4 regions of the Shewanella psychromarinicola genome follow, and region 1 is predicted to be linked to each of the others. Evidence: predicted binding sites of a transcription regulator. Region 1 holds the regulator's gene; each other region holds the start of a gene.
The links. The regulator LexA, encoded in region 1, represses DNA repair genes until DNA is damaged. The targets are predictions, from matches to a motif close to TACTGTATNNNNATACAGTA.
Positions count from the first base shown of each region.

Region 2: a site for LexA is predicted at 2,554-2,573, ahead of EGC80_RS16545 (LexA family protein). Genes of this name have one in related genera too.
Region 3: a site for LexA is predicted at 2,299-2,318, ahead of EGC80_RS14830 (YebG family protein). Genes of this name have one in related genera too.
Region 4: a site for LexA is predicted at 2,655-2,674, ahead of dinB (DNA polymerase IV). Genes of this name have one in related genera too.

Region 1 is NZ_CP034073.1:761,863-766,607, forward strand. Features, by position in the region: gene mtr (tryptophan permease) at 1-660, opposite strand, end outside; gene plsB (glycerol-3-phosphate 1-O-acyltransferase PlsB) at 660-3,083, opposite strand; gene lexA (transcriptional repressor LexA) at 3,348-3,962, shown strand; gene EGC80_RS03235 (cell division inhibitor SulA) at 3,959-4,465, shown strand.
Region 2 is NZ_CP034073.1:3,789,833-3,794,577, forward strand. Features, by position in the region: gene EGC80_RS16530 (NifB/NifX family molybdenum-iron cluster-binding protein) at 1-445, opposite strand, end outside; gene EGC80_RS16540 (Y-family DNA polymerase) at 851-2,107, opposite strand; gene EGC80_RS16545 (LexA family protein) at 2,119-2,526, opposite strand; gene EGC80_RS16550 (MlaE family ABC transporter permease) at 2,836-3,948, shown strand; gene EGC80_RS16555 (ABC transporter ATP-binding protein) at 3,948-4,715, shown strand; gene EGC80_RS16560 (MlaD family protein) at 4,712-4,745, shown strand, end outside.
Region 3 is NZ_CP034073.1:3,366,150-3,370,894, forward strand. Features, by position in the region: gene EGC80_RS14815 (MlaD family protein) at 1-798, opposite strand, end outside; gene EGC80_RS14820 (paraquat-inducible protein A) at 785-1,381, opposite strand; gene EGC80_RS14825 (paraquat-inducible protein A) at 1,491-2,117, opposite strand; gene EGC80_RS14830 (YebG family protein) at 2,330-2,623, shown strand; gene EGC80_RS14835 (GAF domain-containing protein) at 2,673-3,131, shown strand; gene proQ (RNA chaperone ProQ) at 3,409-4,020, shown strand; gene prc (carboxy terminal-processing peptidase) at 4,043-4,745, shown strand, end outside.
Region 4 is NZ_CP034073.1:4,983,570-4,988,314, forward strand. Features, by position in the region: gene EGC80_RS21630 (aminoacyl-histidine dipeptidase) at 1-1,450, shown strand, start outside; gene dinB (DNA polymerase IV) at 1,538-2,617, opposite strand; gene bfr (bacterioferritin) at 2,755-3,222, opposite strand; gene bfr (bacterioferritin) at 3,235-3,705, opposite strand; gene nqrM ((Na+)-NQR maturation NqrM) at 3,938-4,162, opposite strand; gene EGC80_RS21655 (FAD:protein FMN transferase) at 4,249-4,745, opposite strand, start outside.

The sequences.
Region 1 (4,745 bases):
ATACTTTACTAAGCTCGGCACGTTACCGTGATAACCAAAACTGGCCAACCCAAAAGGAATAGCAGCGAGTAAATAAGGCAGATAACGCGACTCACCATCGGGTGACGCCAATTTCACCGTGTCAATGTCGATTAATAAATTACCGATAGCCAAGAAGAAAGTGATCATCATACCACCGAGCATGATGGTGGTGATCCGATCGACCGCTTTAGTACTGATAAACACCACAAGTGCCAAGACAATAGCAAAAACCAAACCCGCCACGCTCTGAGGCAAACTAACACCCAGAGCCGATAAGCTGTGATTAACAATCGACCCGCCACCACTGATATAAGCATAGGTTAAAATATACAACACAAAGGCAATAGATACGCCGTTAATCACCCGCCAAAACTGCCCTAGAGTTACGCGGGTTAAGGTGTCAAAACTATCGCCAGGTTCAAAATGCAAATTGGCTTCTAATAACAGCAAACCCGACATTAACATGCAAAACCATACACCTAACAACATGGCTAATGAATAACCAAACCACATTCCTGCACTAACGACCGGCAAGGAAAACATGCCCGCACCGACTGTGGTCCCAGCAATAATCATCGCCCCACCCAATACTGACTTACCGCTAGCTCGATGCTTTGCTGCATTCATGTGGTTGGCCATTATTGTCCGTGCTCCGCTGCCACACTATCAACAATGGTTTGTCTTACTGAAGAACTGAGTAATTTATTGGCATTATCTCGAATTCTTATCACTTCAGAACGATTCTCGACACTGCATAAATATCCCAATTCTTTTAGTTTCACGCTCAAGGTGTTATACAACTTTTTATCATAAAATTCTGGTGCGGTAATGCCATGTAGAGCCCCTAAACGTTGGGCTAACATATGACTATCGGTTTCCAATCCTGAACGCTCAAGCTCCGGATTTATCGCCAGTAAATTAAAGATAATGGCATAGCGTTGCAACGTCTCATTGATGGTTTCAGCAAGCAGTAACACTTGAGTAATATGGTGAGGCGTGATCACCAACTGATCGCTACCGCTCAACAGACCTTGTTCAACCATAAAGTCTAAAATGCAATCTACATGTTTAGGAACATCATCAATACCCATAAAAAGTTCAGCTTTAAGTAATGGGTAAAAATCCATCACTATGGCATGGATTCGGGTGCGATCGCACACATCATAGTGCACTAAACAACTGGCGATGAGTGAAGGTAATGCCATTAAATGAATAATATTATTACGGTAATAACTCATGGTAATAGCAACTTTTTCATCAACCGAAATTATCTCGCCAATAAGGTCCTTAGTACTGACAAACTTATTTAACGACAGACAATGATCAACAATTGACTTGCCATTACCCTCTGCAACGGATGCGTAATGGGTATAAGGCACTGTGTTAAGTAATGCTAAATACAAATCAAGCTGACGTTCTAACTGGCTTCTTTCTAATGCATTTTGCTCTGATGCCAATAACACTAAACTGGTCAATGTCACCGAGCTGGCCGCAGCAGCGCCGTTGATATTGGTCATTACACGATTGGCTAGTAAGTTGACCGATGGGGTAAACCATGATGGTTTCTGATCAGGATCGTTCGCAATCTCTTTACGCCATTCTGGCGCCTGCTCGTTTAAGAAATGTTGTAAATTAATCGGCTCACCAAAGTTCACATAACCTTGGCCAAAATTGCCTAATTTACGCAGAGCCCCAAATAACTGCCAAACAGATTCTTTTTTCTTTTTCTTACCGCTTAATTCTTTATGGTAAGTGGCCACTTCCATCACATGGTCATAACCTAAATACACAGGCACTAAGGTCACAGGGCGTTCAATGCCACGTAACACACTATTAATAGTCATCGCTAACATACCGGTTTTAGGCGCTAGCAAACGCCCGGTACGAGAACGACCACCTTCAGTGAAATACTCGACCGAATAGCCCTTAGCAAATAACTGATCTAAGTATTCACGAAATACTGCGGTATAGAGTTTTTTTCCATTAAAACTACGACGGATAAAGAATGCTCCGCCACGACGGAACATAGGCCCAGCAGGCCAAAAGTTAAGATTAATACCGGCAGCAATGTGCGGTGGAACCATACCCTGATAATACAAAATATATGACAACAGTAAGTAATCCATATGACTACGATGACAAGGCACATAGACAATTTCATGGCCGTCATGATGTAACTGCCTTATCTGTTCTGCACCTTTGATATTGATACCACTGTATAATTTGTTCCATAACCAAGTGAGGAAGCGCTCGGCAATGCGCACAAAACTATCAGAATAGTCAGCGGCAATTTCATCAAGGTATTCAATGGCGGTTTCACGGGCTTTCTCGACAGATACTTTTTTGTTTACCGACTCTTCTTCAATGGCTTTCTTGATTGCATCAGATTTAAGTAACGACGCAAAAAGCACTTGCCGATTCGGTAATTGCTGCCCTGTCATCACTTTGCGTTGACGGCGGAAATGCACTCGCGCAACACGGATTAATTTGTGAGCAATTCTTTTATCGGTACCGTGTTCATCAGCCATAAGACGAAGCGATAATGCATTAGAAAACTGTACAAAATTGTGGCGACCTAGAAACAAAATCATTAGCCATTTTCGCAGCCAGGTCGGGTTTTCCCTTTCAAAAAAAGCCGCTTTCATGCTGTCATCTTCTTTACCCGGTGTGCGACCCCAATAAAGGCTCACAGGCACCAACTGAATATCTAACTCAGGACATTGACGATGAAGCGCTAACAGACTGGTAAAACTATTAATAAATTTTTCACCGCTTTCGCGTTTACCAAAAAGCGGTTTGCGGCCTTCAAGACAAACGATGCGTGATACTTTGAGGCCATCCAATTGCAGTGGCTCATATGGACTGGGCATACCAAAGCTCTCAGTGATTTCGCTTAATGCAGCGGCATCACTGATTGATTCTGTTTTCATAACATAAATCAGAGGTTTAGATGGATCTAAATTAAGATCGTCAAAAGGATCATGTGGCACAACAACCGTGAGTACCATCGATTTTTGAATCCATTTTAACGCTCGTAAAAATATTGAATCTGGTTTTGACATGGTTATTTTCGCAACATAAGCCACTGTAATATTGTCGTATAGGATACCAGAAACCAGCCTGCTTACACTATCAGACCGATTTATCTTTACGCTTGAGTTCTCACTATCAGAAATAACATCAGACAATCAATACACAATAACTAATAGAAACAGGTTGTTGAATGATACTTGACCAACAATATTCAAAAAAGAGTTGGTTAATACTTGCACGAACAAAAACACTGTATATAATGACAGTCACTGTATAAAAAGACAGGAACCATCATGAGACCGTTAACGCCGCGCCAAGCAGAAATTTTAGACTTAATTAAAAACAATATCACCGAAACAGGTATGCCACCCACTCGTGCTGAAATTGCGAGTCGTCTTGGCTTTAAAAGTGCTAATGCCGCCGAAGAGCATTTAAAAGCATTAGCCAAAAAAGGTTTTATCGAGATCATACCTGGTACCTCGAGAGGTATTCGTTTACCTCATGAAGAACAGCTTGAAATCGGTCTGCCACTCATTGGACAAGTTGCTGCTGGAGAGCCTATTTTGGCGCAAGAGCATGTAGAACAATATTATCAAGTCGACCCAAATATGTTTAAACCCGCCGCAGATTTTTTATTACGGGTTCGTGGTGATAGCATGAAAAACATTGGTATTTTAGAAGGCGACTTGCTCGCTGTACATAAAATGCAACAAGCGCGTAATGGTCAGGTTGTGGTGGCGCGTGTTGATGATGACGTCACCGTAAAACGATTCGAACAAAAAGGTAATATGATTTATCTGCATGCAGAAAATGAAGATTATAACCCGATAAAAGTAGATTTAAGTTGCCAAAGCCTAACCATCGAAGGGCTTGCAGTTGGCGTTATCCGTAATGGAGATTGGTCATGAACAAACTAATGGGCGTAGCGCCACGTCACCCAGGCTTATGGGTAGATTTAACTGAAACAGATCTGCATGGCAACCAAACCATTCAAACATTACAAACTGTCACCCAAGGTGAAGCAGAACTGAGTCAATTGTGTAGCCAACTGGCGACGTTGAGCCAACAAGGCAGATGGATTGTATTAATTAGTCCACCTCACATAGGCTATAAGCATATGCTGGCCAGTGCTGGAGTGAGAATGGATCGTATTTTACTGGTGCACACCAAAGATGAAGTCGAAACATTATGGGCCATGGAAAAAGCTCTCACGAGCGGAACTTCTAGTGCAGTGGTTACTTGGACAAGTTCACTCGATGCTCGCGATAGTCGTCGATTGGAAATTGTCGCTAAGAGCGCGCGAGCATTAGGCGTGGTAATTGAAGATGTGAATGCTCACTTACCTCACAAACATCAACTTGTTAACTCTACATTAACAAGTGGAGCAGGTAATTTTTGCTCATTTCACTAAGCATAAATCCTTAATTACCAAGCCCTGCATTGAATTCAGGGCTTTTTTTCATCTTTTTTTAGCCTATTTACCAACAAAGTGATCTTGATCAATGTTTAATCTACAAGTAATGTGGTTAACAAGGATGAAACATTCTTCATCTTTAATTGGATAAAATGACAGTAATCAAGATTACTGTCAGACAAATAATCCAAATAGAAATTGATAAGTTCAGTCGTAGGTACAAGCGTGGTGCACAGCTAACAATAAAAGCGTAGACAGTCTGTATACAACCACCAGA
Region 2 (4,745 bases), 2.1 Mb from region 1:
CTGATCCACTGCAATGACCATCGTGACTGCCCGCTTCTCCGTCAGCATGATTATGATCACAACAACCACCATTCGCTTGTTTAGCAATATGCTTAGATGAAGGGCGTCCCTGACTTGCCTCGGTATACTCCTCACAGTCAGCTAAATTAGCACCGGCAAGATCGTCTATTGCTGTACGACCATTTTTAGCATGAAAAACACTCAGTTGCCGACTTAATAATTTAGCTAATAGTTGTTGGCCAATGTTACGTACGATCACGCGATTAGCGCCATGTGCCAGTATCAAACTGACTAATTGTTGTTTACCCTCACATCCATCTGTTAGTGCAGGATTGGCAAAACGCCCTTTCACTTGACCTTGATCGTCAATAAAGAGCACCTCATCAGCTTTGCTAAAATGGCTGGAAATATGTTCGTCTTTCATTGGTATGGCGGTAATCATCATTTCTCCTCATGTGCATTTTGCATTAACAACGCTTTACCATTAGTTAAGTCGTCCATTAATTTAAAACACACAGATTTAAGTAACTTCAACTCGGGTTAAGAGGTGGGATAAATAGGCTTAACATAGCTTTTGGCTGCCCCATTAATAGTTAACTGAATTTTAGCGCTTGGTATAACCAAACTACAGTTAATAGCATATGCTATATATACGCTTATTTATGGCATATGCCAGCTTTAATTTAGGGTTTGTGATCTGTTGCACTATTTATATCGACATCAATTATCTAAACATCTGACTGACAATCATTAGTGCCCTTGACCTTATTGCGATAAAAATAGCGGGGCGATTATTCGCTCTGTAGTGGCATTAATCATGAAAAACGAATAAAAAAACCAATAAAACCCCTTAGCATTTTATCTTTGGCAAGCATTTCCATTGGGTCGAATATTGAGGTGTTAGTAAATCACGGCGCATGGCCCACTTTTGCTCTATCCCTTGTGCGGCCAGAAACACAGTGTCGCGACCGTAGCGTTGGTTGATGCCATCTAGCGTGTGCATTAGCGCATGGGTGACCTTAGCGGTATTAAATAAATCAAATTGAAAATGCTTCTCGCTGGCTAAATCAACTAGGCCCACGCCTATTTTGTAATAGCGTACTCCTTGACGAAATAGCCTTGGAGCAGCGTGGGTCATAGCTTTGGTGAGCTCAACGCTGCAATGGGTTGGGCATGGAAAATGTACGATGACTTTATAACTTACTGGCTGTTCGTCATGGGGGGAATTACTCGCAAACAGCAACATGGTTTTACAATGGGAGTCTTGCTGACGCGCTTTGAGCGCCGCAATACCAACATGCTTACTTAACGCTTGTAATAATGACTCATAATCGGTGATGCGCTCGCCCACACTGCGGGTGGAGAAAATTTGCTTTTTATCAGCCCTCGCCTCATCCCATTGTTTACACACTTGGCCGTTAAGCTCGCGCACCGTACGCTCTATTTCAATACTAAACTGCTTTCTCGCAAGACTGGGCGGCATAGAGGCGAGATCAAATGCGCTGCGAATATTGATTAACGCAAGCTTGTTACTCATCTTCCTGCCAATTCCCCATACTTCTGCAACCGCCAACTGTTTTAAAATGTCGGTACGTTGCTGCATAGTCTCGATAACGCACACACCTTGGTATCCCTGGATTTTTTTAGCGGCGTGATTAGCAATTTTAGCCAAGGTCAAGGTTTCGGCTATGCCAACACAAACAGGTAGGCGCGCTTCTTTCCAAACCGCGCGGCGGATTAACTGACCTTGGGTATGCAGGCATTTGATCGCGGGATAACAATGCTTAAAAGACAGAAAGCTTTCATCAATCGAATACACATGCTGCTCTGGGGCAAAACGGCCTATTATTGCCATCATCTTTGCCGATAAATCGGCATACAATTCATAATTAGATGAGCAAACGATGACATTGCGCTGGGCGCATAAGGCTTTAACTTGAAAATAAGGTAAAAACTTTTGAATGCCAGCCTCTTTTGCATGTCGATTAGCGGCCACAATACAGCCATCATTATTGCTGAGCACAATCATCGGTCTACCACGCCAATCAGGACGAAACACCTGTTCAGCACTGCAATAAAAAGCATTGGCATCGACTAAGGCAAACATTTTACCTACTCTTATTTGCTTACAAGCAGTGGGCTTTGACGATGACAACGAATTGAGCGGGTCACCACGCCTTCAATACTAAAATCATCATAGTCGCAGATGGTCACTGGTAAATATTGCTCATTCGATGACACTAGCATTCGCCGTGGCATGTCGAGAATTTTACACACAAATTCACCATTAAAATTAGCCACAATCACATCGCCGCTTTTCGCGGTTTCATGGCGATCGACAATCAATAAATCGCCATCGAAGATCCCCACTCCTTGCATCGACTCGCCCTGGGCTAAGCCAAGAAAAGTCGAACTGGGATGCTGGATTAATATCTCATCAAGACTTAAGCCTAATTGAAGGTATTCGGCTGCAGGGCTTTCAAAGCCAGTAATACCGGCACTCGCTGCAATAGGAATAATGCGCATATGACAACCTCGCACACTTATAACGTGTACTGTATAAAAACACAGTACATCTTACCGCTAAATTTAGTTGGTGCAAGTTTATTTATTTTTTCTTGCGCCATGCCCTGTGCTTTTCAAGCATTGGAGTGGTTTTTATTGAACTTTAGACGCCGCTACACGGCAACCTTATCTGTTGTTTATGAAAGAATATGTTCAAGGTCAAAATATAATCAGAGTGATTGGTCTACACTGATCATCAGTACAAGAATTAACCTAGTTCGTGTATAGCGTAACCAATAGCATTATTTTTCCCTTTGCTCGGGGTCTAGTATGACACTCGCTACATTCCACATTGATATGCAAGATGATAACTGTTCACTGCATCTTACGGGTGATTGGCAATTGGGCCAAGCGCCACTGGGCGCGGATATTTGCGCTACGCTACCCTCTGTTTGTCATTCCGTCACATTAATCACCACAGAGTTGTCGCACTGGGACTCAAGTCTCGCCATTGCCTTATTACAATTGTCACGTTGGTGTGAACAACAACAAATCGCCTTAAATGTAAAAGACACCCCACAAGGATTACAGCAATTACTACAACTTGCTACCGACGTTCCTGTTTATCAAGCAACCAATGATGCTGCCATTGGCGGATTATTAGCAGCCTTACGTAGCTGGCTTATTGTGCAAGGTTTACAAGTACACGACGGATTAGTGTTTGTTGGCGAGAGTTCACTGGCATTGGGTCGTTGGTTCAGAGGCAAAGCCAGTACTCGTCGCAGTGATATCGTGTTTTTTATAGAACAAGCGGGACCTAAAGGACTGGCTATTGTCACCTTAATTAGCCTGCTTGTGGGAATGATATTGGCCTATTTAGGCTCGGTACAGCTGCGGCAATTAGGGGCTCAGGTGTATGTTGCAAATTTAGTGGCTATCGGGATGGTGCGTGAAATGGGCGCGCTCATGACAGGCGTTATCATGGCTGGCAGAACAGGGGCTGCTTATGCTGCGCAATTAGGCACAATGCAGGTCAATGAAGAAATTGATGCTCTGCGCGTAATGGGCATTTCGACCATGGAATTCCTGGTTTTACCTCGATTATTGGCATTGATTTTTATTATGCCACTGATGTGTATTTATTCAGATGTGATCGGCATGATCGGCGGTGCGATTGTTGCCAATGGCATGGGCGTAAGTTACACCCAATATATTTTGCAAACCCAGATTGCGATCGATTGGGTAGACATTTCCACCGGTTTGATAAAAAGCCTCATTTTTGGCTTTCTGATTGCTATAGCGGGTTGTCAGGCAGGCCTTCTTTGCGGTCGAGATTCTAATGCCGTTGGTTTAGCCACCACCAACGCTGTGGTTAAGGCGATTGTCTTTCTTGTGGTCTCTGACGCCGCGCTTAATATTTTGTTCGATAAATTAGGGATCTAATGATGCTTGATGATGCCTTTATCAGTGTTCGCAATCTTTGTGTCGGTTATGGCACTACCGAAGTGCAACGACAGTTAACCTTCGACATTCACAAGAATGATATCTTTTTTGTCATTGGCGGAAGTGGTTGCGGCAAAACGACCTTGCTTAAATCAATGGTAGGACTGTTAACTCCGCTCAAGGGCGAAGTACGCTATCAAGGTAAAAACTTTTATGACGCAGATGAACCGGCGCAAGTGGCTATGCTTAAAGACTGGGGCATTACCTTTCAAACTGGGGCGTTGTTTTCCAGTATGTCACTTGCTGAGAATGTCGCTTTACCGCTGCAACTGTATACCGACCTTTCGGAGCGGCAAATCGCTGAAGCCGTGGCCTATAAACTTGCATTAGTTGGCTTAGCCGGGTTCGAGAAATTTTATCCTGCCGAGTTAAGTGGCGGCATGCACAAACGCGCAGGGTTGGCGCGCGCGATTGCACTGGATCCACAATTGTTGTTTTTTGATGAACCCTCTGCAGGATTAGACCCCATTAGTTGTATGCGCTTAGATCATTTAATAGTGCAAATCTGCCAAGCACTCGATTCGACCGTGATTATCGTGTCGCACGAGCTGCCCAGTATATTGTCAATCGGCACCCGCTGTGTGTATCTGGATAATCAAACCAATACCATGCTCGACTGTGGCGATCCGAGAGAATTAAAACTTAACAGCAGCCAACCTCGGGTGCGACAATTTCTCAATCGTGCTGACAAAGTGGAGGCATCATGAGTAAAAGCCAGCGACTTCCTCTTGCGATTG
Region 3 (4,745 bases), 2.5 Mb from region 1:
TTCATACAGGGTATATTCATCGCCATTTACCGCTTTTTCGGTATCAGTGCCACTATCAAAACTAATTCCGCCTGCTAAAATTGACGCAATACTTTCGGTACTGACTTTGATGCCAGCTAATGAGGCATCAATCTTTAACCCCGAGACATTCCAAAAGTGGGAATCTTTATTGACTAAATGAGCATATTGCTCTTGAACAAATGCGCTGATAATAATTTGCTTGTTGCCGTGTAGACGGTAGCTGACCACACTGCCGACAGGCGCTTGACGGAAAAATACTGGCGAGCCAACATCAATAGATCCCAGTCGAGGTGATTTTAGCTCGATCATGAGCCCTTCAATGCCGGGGAGGATTGCTGGCGCTTCTCGCTCAGCTTCGAATTCGGTTGCAGAGCGCCCATCTCCTGGCTGAATGGCAATATAATTGCCTGAAAATAAGGTGTCTAATCCTTCGACTCCAGTAATACTCGCTTTGGGTTTGACTAACCAAAAAAGAGTATTTTTGTTTAAAAATGGATCGGCGCGATAATCCATTACCACTTTGACGTTAACCCCTCTGAGATCATCATCAATACCAATGTCGGTGACTTTACCTACCGACAAACCTTGGTATTTTACCAAGGTTTTACCAATATCGATCCCGGCGGCACTGGGGAAGTGGATCAAAACGTCAATGCCGGACTCATTAATGCTTTTTACTCCTAACCAAGCACCTAATATTAAGGCGACAACAGGCAATAACCATATTGGCGAGAATAATTTTTTCTTCACAACTTTAGGCGATTCAATTTGTGTCATTAGTGTGTTCCAAGCGGTCCCAGAGTAAACGAGTATCTAACACTCTTGCCGCGAGTTGAGTCAGTAAGATTACTAACGCAAACGCGGTAGCGGCAGGTGCAGGTTTTGCGTCTAATAGTTGCCCCATATTGACTAGGGCAACTGTTAATGAAATCACGAATAAATCAAGCATTGACCAACGGCCAATCCATTCAATGATATGAAAACCCACCATCAATTTTCTTTTTGATACTGGAAGGTTAAAGCTGATAGCCGTTAAATAGGTGGCCAAACCAATAATTTTTAGCCAAGGCACTAATATACTGGCAGTAAACACAATAATAGCAATCGGGAACATGCCCGTTTTGACCAGATGGCTAATACCACTAAAAATAGTGTCATGGGTAACCTCTCCCCGATTTGTCAGGAGGGTTATTGGGTAGATATTGGCGACAACAAGTAAAATTGTTGCGGTAACCAGTAAAGCCCAACTTTGCTGAATGCTGGCATAATTTCGACTACTTAACTGGCTAAAACAGCGTCGACAATGACTACTCGTCGTCAGATTAACCTTGCGACAAACGGGACATAAACATAAGCCCATTTTTTTCCCCTGCAAATGCGTGGGAGTATTCGCGGTCGGCGCGTCTTTAAACTCATCAACCGATTCGGTAGGGAGCAAGGTCGGTTTATCTGGGGGTGCAATAGGAAGATTAGTCATCAACATAACCCCACATATGTTCTAGGTTATATTCACGTTGTAAAAATAAAATGATGATAAACAACATCGTAAAACAGAAGGTACCCATACCGAAATACACATCTGAAAAATCAGATAATTGGAATGCCGACACTAAAAAGCTAATCACATAAATTTCTAACATGGTCATTTGCGATATTAAGCCATGGTTTTTTAACAATGTGGTGTACGCTCTTTGCCAAAATGAACTGTGTAATTTTAGCTTTACAACGACAACCTGAGTCAGAATCGACAATATTAATAATCCAGGGGCGATAACAGCCGCAACCATGACGGCTAAGCCGACAACCCAATAACCTTCAGACCAAACTGTCACCGCGGCATGCATGACTGTTGTCGTGCGGACACTGCCAAGAAAGTGAATTTCTAATACAGGTAATAAATTGGCCGGAATAAAGATAACTAATGCTGCAATGCATAACGCCAGCATGCCATTAATAGAACAATAAGGAGAATCATAAAGAGCAGTATGACAACGAGGACAAAGCGCTCTAGCACTAGAGGGCAAGGCTCGTTTTCTCACCGCCAAATCACATGATTGGCATAACGTTATAGAATCATGATCATCAAATTCATGCATGAAGAATTAGTCTAATCCATTGTGAAACACATTATTGGGTAGCGAAGAGTTAAGCCTCTCTGCTTTGCCTTATATTGGCAGATAAATGAGTCTGTTGTTCAACAATCTCAATTTTCTGTGTTTGATAATATCAGAATAATCAGAACACTTGCATCATAAGTTAACTATGTGAGATTCTATGCACTGTATATAAAAACAGTGAGGATTACATCATGGCAGTGATAACCCAATTTGTCGTGGTCAGAGAAGGGGTGGAGAAGATGACATTTATATCGAAGAAAGAGGCTGATGCCTACGATAAGATGCTTGATATTTCCGATAACCTGGTGCCGTTTCTTATTAAGGCGGACCTCGGACTTGATGAAAATAAATGCGAACAACTGGCATTTTATCTAGCAAACAATAAAGATGAGCTTTCTAACTTGCTAAAAGGCATCGTACAGGTTAAAAACGCTCCTACAGCCAAAACCAAAAAGACTGCGGCTAAAAATACACCACTAGAATAGCGGCGTTAATCACTCTGTTTTCGAGTGAATGTCAGCTTAAGGAATGGAAATGAAAACCGAATTTTACCAAACATTAAATCGTCAAGCACAAGCTTTACTTGAAGGCGAAGATGATTTAATTGCGGCAATGGCAAATTTTTCAGCGTTGCTAAACGACAACTTAGCAGACCTCAACTGGGCTGGTTTTTATATCAAGCGTGGTGAGCAATTAGTACTAGGGCCTTTTCAAGGTAAAGTGGCTTGTACCCGTATCATTATGGGTAAAGGTGTATGTGGCACTGCTGCAGCGGAAAATAAAACCCAACGAGTGGCAGACGTGCATCAATTTGACGGCCATATAGCATGTGATTCTGCCAGTAACTCAGAAATAGTGATCCCTGTTAGACACGGCCATGAGGTTGTGGCAGTGTTAGATATCGACAGCCCATTATTGAATCGATTCGATCAAGATGATCAAATTGGTTTAGAATATATGGTAAAAAGCTTCGAAACTTGCCTATTTGGTTAAATAGCGAACAATTTTGATTAAATCATGGTCGCATTCGCTGTCGCGGGCTTTATAATATGCCGCTGTACGCATTTGTGCTGGATTTACTGATGATCGATGATTAAGCTGACAGTAAGTTTGGTTAAATTGTTAAGGTTTGTTTCTATGACTTTAGCAAACGAGCGGATAGTGATATTTTGTACGTTGAGCCTTAACAGTAAGGTTTAACGAAAGATGAACGACTGCATGGCAAATCTAATGCCGCATAATCAGTCCCTTTATTAACGTGGAAGTAAAAATGGAATCAACAGACAAGTTGACCGACACCAACGCAATTTTAGCGTATTTATATGAAACCTTTCCTTTATGCTTTATTGCTGAAGGCGAAACTAAACCATTAAAAATTGGTTTGTTTCAAGACTTGGCTGAACGGTTAGCTGATGATTCTAAAGTCAGTAAAACACAATTACGTGTAGCGCTTCGTCGTTACACAAGCAGCTGGCGCTACTTGAAAGGCGTTAAAGCGGGTGCCAAACGTATCGATCTTGAAGGTAATGAATGTGCTGAGTTAGAACAAGAACACATCGACCATGCTATTCTTACACTGAAAGAAAGCCAAGAGAAAGCCAAAGCCAAGCGTCAAGCGTTAGCGCCTAAAAAGCCTGCTAAGAAAGTTGCGCCTAAACGTGCTCCAGTGGTTAAGAAAGAACGTCCAGCTGCAGTAGTTGCGCCAGTCATTAAACTTGTGCCTGCAAAGCTTGAAGATTTGAAACAAAAGCAACGTGTGAATGTTAAATTAGGAGCCACACCAGTACCCGGTGTTGTGACTGATATTAATAAAGAAGATGTGCTTGTTCAGTTAGATACTGGCTTATCCATCAAAGTACGTGCAGAACACATACTATTATAGAAAATTTAAGGAGTACTTGTTGATGCGAAAACTTACCTTGGCCGCGTCAATTGCCTGTTTATTTGTCGGCTTTTCGGCATGGGCAATTTCACCAACGATTCAAATCAGCGAGTTACCTAAACTAGCACAAGAGCCACAGCATAAAGTGGCTAGCAAGCGAGTAACAACTTTGTTTACTCGCTCGCATTATCACCGTTTTAATCTCGATAATGCATTTTCTGAACAAATCTATTCTCGCTTTCTTGAGCAGCTTGATTATCGCCGTAATGTGCTGACTGCGGCAGACATTGCTAGCTTTAGTCAATATCAAAATCTGTTTGATAATATGCTCGAGTCAGGCAATATTAGCGCAGCATTTAAGATGTACGATGTGGTGCAAAAGCGTCGTTATGAACGTTTTTCTTACGCCTTGTCTTTGCTTGATAAAGAATTTGATTTTACCAAAGCAGGCGATTCGTATGAATTTGATCGCAAAGATGCTGCTTGGCCAAAAGATGAAGCCGAAGTTAATGACCTTTGGCGTCAGCGGGTTAAATACGATGCGTTAAACCTAAAGTTAACCGGAAAAAAATGGCCTGACATTGTTGAAGTGCTCGAGAAGCGTTATAACAATGCCATTAAGCGTTTAAGCCAAACCCAAAGTGAAGACGTATTTCAAACCGTGATGAACGCGTTTGCTCGCAGCGTTGAACCTCATACAAGTTATTTATCTCCCCGCAATGCAG
Region 4 (4,745 bases), 910 kb from region 1:
TCAATTATATCCTCAGCCTCTTTGGCAATGGTTCGAACAAATTTGCGCTATTCCACATCCATCAAAACATGAACATGCGTTGTCGCAACACATTCAACAGTGGGCAAAAGCCCAAGGCCTTGAGGTTGTTGAAGACAAAGTAGGTAATTTAATCATCCGTAAGCCTGCCACTGCTGGAATGGAAAACTGTAAAATAGTGGTATTGCAAGCACACATTGATATGGTGCCACAAAAAAATACTGACAAAGTACATAACTTTGAAACGGACCCAATTGAAGCCTATGTTGATGGTGATTGGGTTAAAGCCAGAGGGACAACGTTAGGATCAGATAACGGCATTGGTATGTCTTCAGCGCTTGCGGTATTAGGCAGTAAAGACATCAAGCATGGGCCACTGGAAGTACTGCTCACCATTGATGAAGAAGCCGGTATGACAGGTGCTTTTGGTTTAGAAGCAGGTTACCTTGATGCAGACATCTTGATCAACACCGATTCTGAACAAGAAGGTGAAATTTACATGGGTTGTGCAGGCGGAGTTGATGCACATATCAGCGTACCTATGTCATGGCAAGCCCCTGAACACACAAATAGCAGTTTTCAGCTGACATTAGCTGGACTTAAAGGCGGTCATTCAGGGGTGAACATTCACCTTGGTCGCGCCAATGCAAACAAACTACTTGCCCGCTTTTTGTTTAAACACAGTGATGAACTGGCATTAGAACTTGTCAGCTTTAGCGGTGGCTCATTACGTAATGCCATTCCGCGTGAAGCCCATATCAGCTTTATGCTTCCTGCTGAAAATGTTGATAAATTACATCAAGCGATGGAGGCTTTCCAAGCATTAGTAAGACAAGAGCTCGCGCTCGTCGATCCAGCAATGGTGCTCAGCCTAGAGTCCATTGACGCCCCCACCAAAGTGATGGATGAAGAGGCACAAAATACCTTAATCGACTTATTGCATGCGAGCCCTAACGGCGTGATCCGCATGAGTGATGAAGTTCAAGGTGTGACTGAAACCTCGCTTAATATCGGCGTGATCAGTACCGAAGATGAAAGCGTTGAAGTCTTGTGTCTTATTCGCTCGCTAATCGATTCTGGTCGTGAAGAAGTCACAGGAATGCTCACCGCTCTGACTAATTTGTCGGGTGCAAGCATTGACCTAAGTGGTGCTTATCCCGGTTGGAAGCCAGATACAAGCTCACCCATTATGGCGATTGTGCGTGAAACTTATAACGACATTTATAAAAAAGACCCAACCATCATGGTGATCCATGCTGGTCTTGAATGTGGCTTATTTAAACAACCTTATCCACTTATGGACATGGTCTCAATTGGGCCAACCATTCGCTATCCCCATAGCCCTGATGAAATGGTCAACATCACCACCGTTGGTCAGTACTGGCAATTGCTACTTGCGGTACTAGAGCGTATTCCAGCTAAAGATGCTTAATCCGTTTTAGTGATGACGTTATCAACAAAATAAACAAATTAAAAGGCGACAATAATGTCGCCTTTTAATTTTTGTATTGTTCCAGTGTTAAAACTGTAAATCGAGCTGGGTGATTTTATCCGCACCATTATCTGTCGCTGCCAACGTCACGTCGGCTAAACCAACACTCACGCCAATCAAACGAATACCCCGCCCTTGGCTACGCTGCAAAGCTTGTTGCAGCAAGTCATGAAACAAGTTAATCGAAATCTCATCACTGCGATGCTCGATTGTGGTCTGTTTAAAATCATTAAATTTAAGCTTAACAACCTGTTTGTGGATCTGTCGGTCTTTAGCACTGCGATGTACCCGAGCACTGAGTTCTTGAATAAGCTGTGGTAACACTTGATGACATTGTTCTAAGGTAAAAATATCCTTGGCTAAGGTGGTTTCAACCCCAACAGACTTACGCACTCGGTGTGGACTAATTTGCCTTGAGTCGATCCCTTGTGCACGCTCAGCCAACACATGGCCAAATTTACCGAAAGCCTTAATTAATTGAGCCTTAGGATATTGTTGCACGTCATAACAAGTGGTTAAGCCAATATCGGCTAACTTTTTTGAAGTAACCTTGCCAACGCCAGGAATTTTACTCAGTGGCAAGTCTTTTACAAAATCACTAATTTGATTAGGGGTGATCACATATTGACCATTGGGCTTATTTAAATCGGAAGCGATTTTGGCTAAAAACTTAATCGGTGCAATACCCGCTGAAGCCGTTAATCCTGTGGCCTCAAAAATATCGTTGCGAATGGCTTTAGCAATTAATGTGGCACTGCCTTGGTGAACGTTGCAATCGCTGACATCAAGGTAAGCCTCATCTAAAGATAATGGCTCAACGAGATCTGTGTATCGATGAAAAATCTCACGAATTTGCAATGAAACCGATTTATACACTTCCATGCGTCCAGGCACTAAAATTAACAGCGGACACAACTGCAGTGCATGATAACTGGACATCGCGCTACGCACCCCAAATTGACGGGCCTCATAACTGCATGTGCTTATTACACCTCGGCGATCACTTCTGCCACCGACAGCAATAGCTTTGCCTCGTAGTTCAGGAAAATCTCGCATTTCAACGGCAGCGAAGTAGCAATCCATATCGATGTGAATGATTTTACGCATTCTATGACCATCATCATTAACTCAATTACCATGATGATACTGTATATATAAACAGTATTCAATCATTGTCTCACTGACACAAAAAAGCCCAAACTCAGTTGGGCTTTAGTAAATGGTAACCTGTATCAATGGATACGTTACATTTTGGTCTGTAAATAATTCTGTAAACCAACCATCTCAATCAGACCTAATTGCTTTTCTAACCAGTACATGTGATCAGACTCAGTGTCATCCAACAACACCTCTAAAATTTCGCGAGTTTGATAATCACTTTTGTCTTCGCATAGCGCGATCACCTTACGTAAATGATCAGCAACATGATATTCATAGGCTAAATCACTTTTAAACATTTCTTGCACATCTTTACCAATGTTCAACGCTTCACGACTGGCAACATCGGGAGTGCCTTCAAGAAATAAAATCCGTTGGACTAATTTAGCAGCATGCAACTTTTCGTCGTCTGACTCGTGCAAAATTCGGGTATACAGTTCGTTGAATCCCCAGTCTTCGTACATATGAGCATGGACGAAATATTGATCCATGGCAGACAACTCGCCGGTTAATAAACTATTTAGTGCATCGATGACTTCTGGATGGCCTTTCATGATAATTTCCTATTAGTCGTTAATTTGTGATTGAAGATAATTTTGAATACCCGTTTGATTGATAAGCTCTTGTTGCGACTCAATCCAATCTAAATGTTCTTCTTCATCTTCGAGTAAATCTTCAAATAAATCGCGGCTAACATAATCTTGCTGAGTTTCGCATACCTTAATGGCTTCACGCAAAAGCGCAATTTGTGCTGTTATAGCCGCCAGATCGCAGTTGAGCATTTCTTCAGCATGCTCACCGATACGCAATTTATCTAATTGTTGCAGATTAGGTAAACCTTCAAGAAACAATACACGTTCAATCAGCTTATCAGCATGCTTCATGTCTTCAATCGATTTTTTATATTCTTTCTCATTAAGCTTTTCCAATCCCCAATGTTTAAACATGCGTGCATGTAAAAAGTATTGGTTAATGGCAGTCAGCTCACAGGTAAGTACTCGATTGAGTTGGCTAATGACTTTAGGATGACCTTTCATAGTAATACCCTCGATAAATAACGTGATCTAGATCAATTACAAATAGAATAAAACACTATAGGGGAAAAGGCAAATTTTCCTTTCTTTTCACACACTTACTATTGATAATCATTATCATTATAACTAAGATTTGTAACTCACTAGTAATACACAAACATAAAAAAAGCCTTCAAAATGAAGGCTCTTTACAAAGCATTAGTTTGGTAACCTAGGCTTTAAATGACAAACGTCGTTAAATAATTCGATTTTGATTAAGCAACTCATTTCGAGCTTGCTCTTTTTCCATACGGCGTTTGCGGCTATCACATGGGTCGTCACAGTCACACGCCTTCTCAATACCTAAAACGCCTAAGCCACCACAACTGCCTGCTACGGCTTTCTTCTTTACAATATAACCCACAGACATAAATAAAAAGAACAATAATAATACTACAAACGCTGCAATAAATGTGCTCATCACAAACTCCAATTAACTCATTTAGATTAGGGTACTACTAGTTGAATCAATCAGTCGTTTAATCAACTAGTTTAAAAATAAGGAACCTACTCAAGATACGATTTAAACGCATCGCTGTAATAGACCTGATATCCCTGCTCTTGCTTCTCAATTAACATTACGGCTAAATTTTTCTCTCTAGCAAGTGTCAATGAAGCTTGTGTACCTAACACCATCATGGCCGTTGCATATCCATCCGCTGTCATACAACTAGAGTGTAACACGGTTGCAGAAGCAAGTTGATGCTTTATCGGGTAACCGTTACGAGGATCAATTAGATGTGAAAAGCGTTCGCCATTGTCTTGATAAAAGTTACGATAATCACCCGATGTTGCTAATGACATAGTCCCGGGCTCAATCACTTGCTGCACCGCTTGTCCTTCGCTTGTTGGCTGTTCTACTGCAACTCGCCAGGCGACATTATGGGCTTTAGTGCCTTTAACATTCAGTTCACCACCAATTTCGACTAAATAACCAGACACGTGATATTTGTCTAATATTGATGCAATTTTATCGACACCAAACCCTTTTGCTATTGAGGATA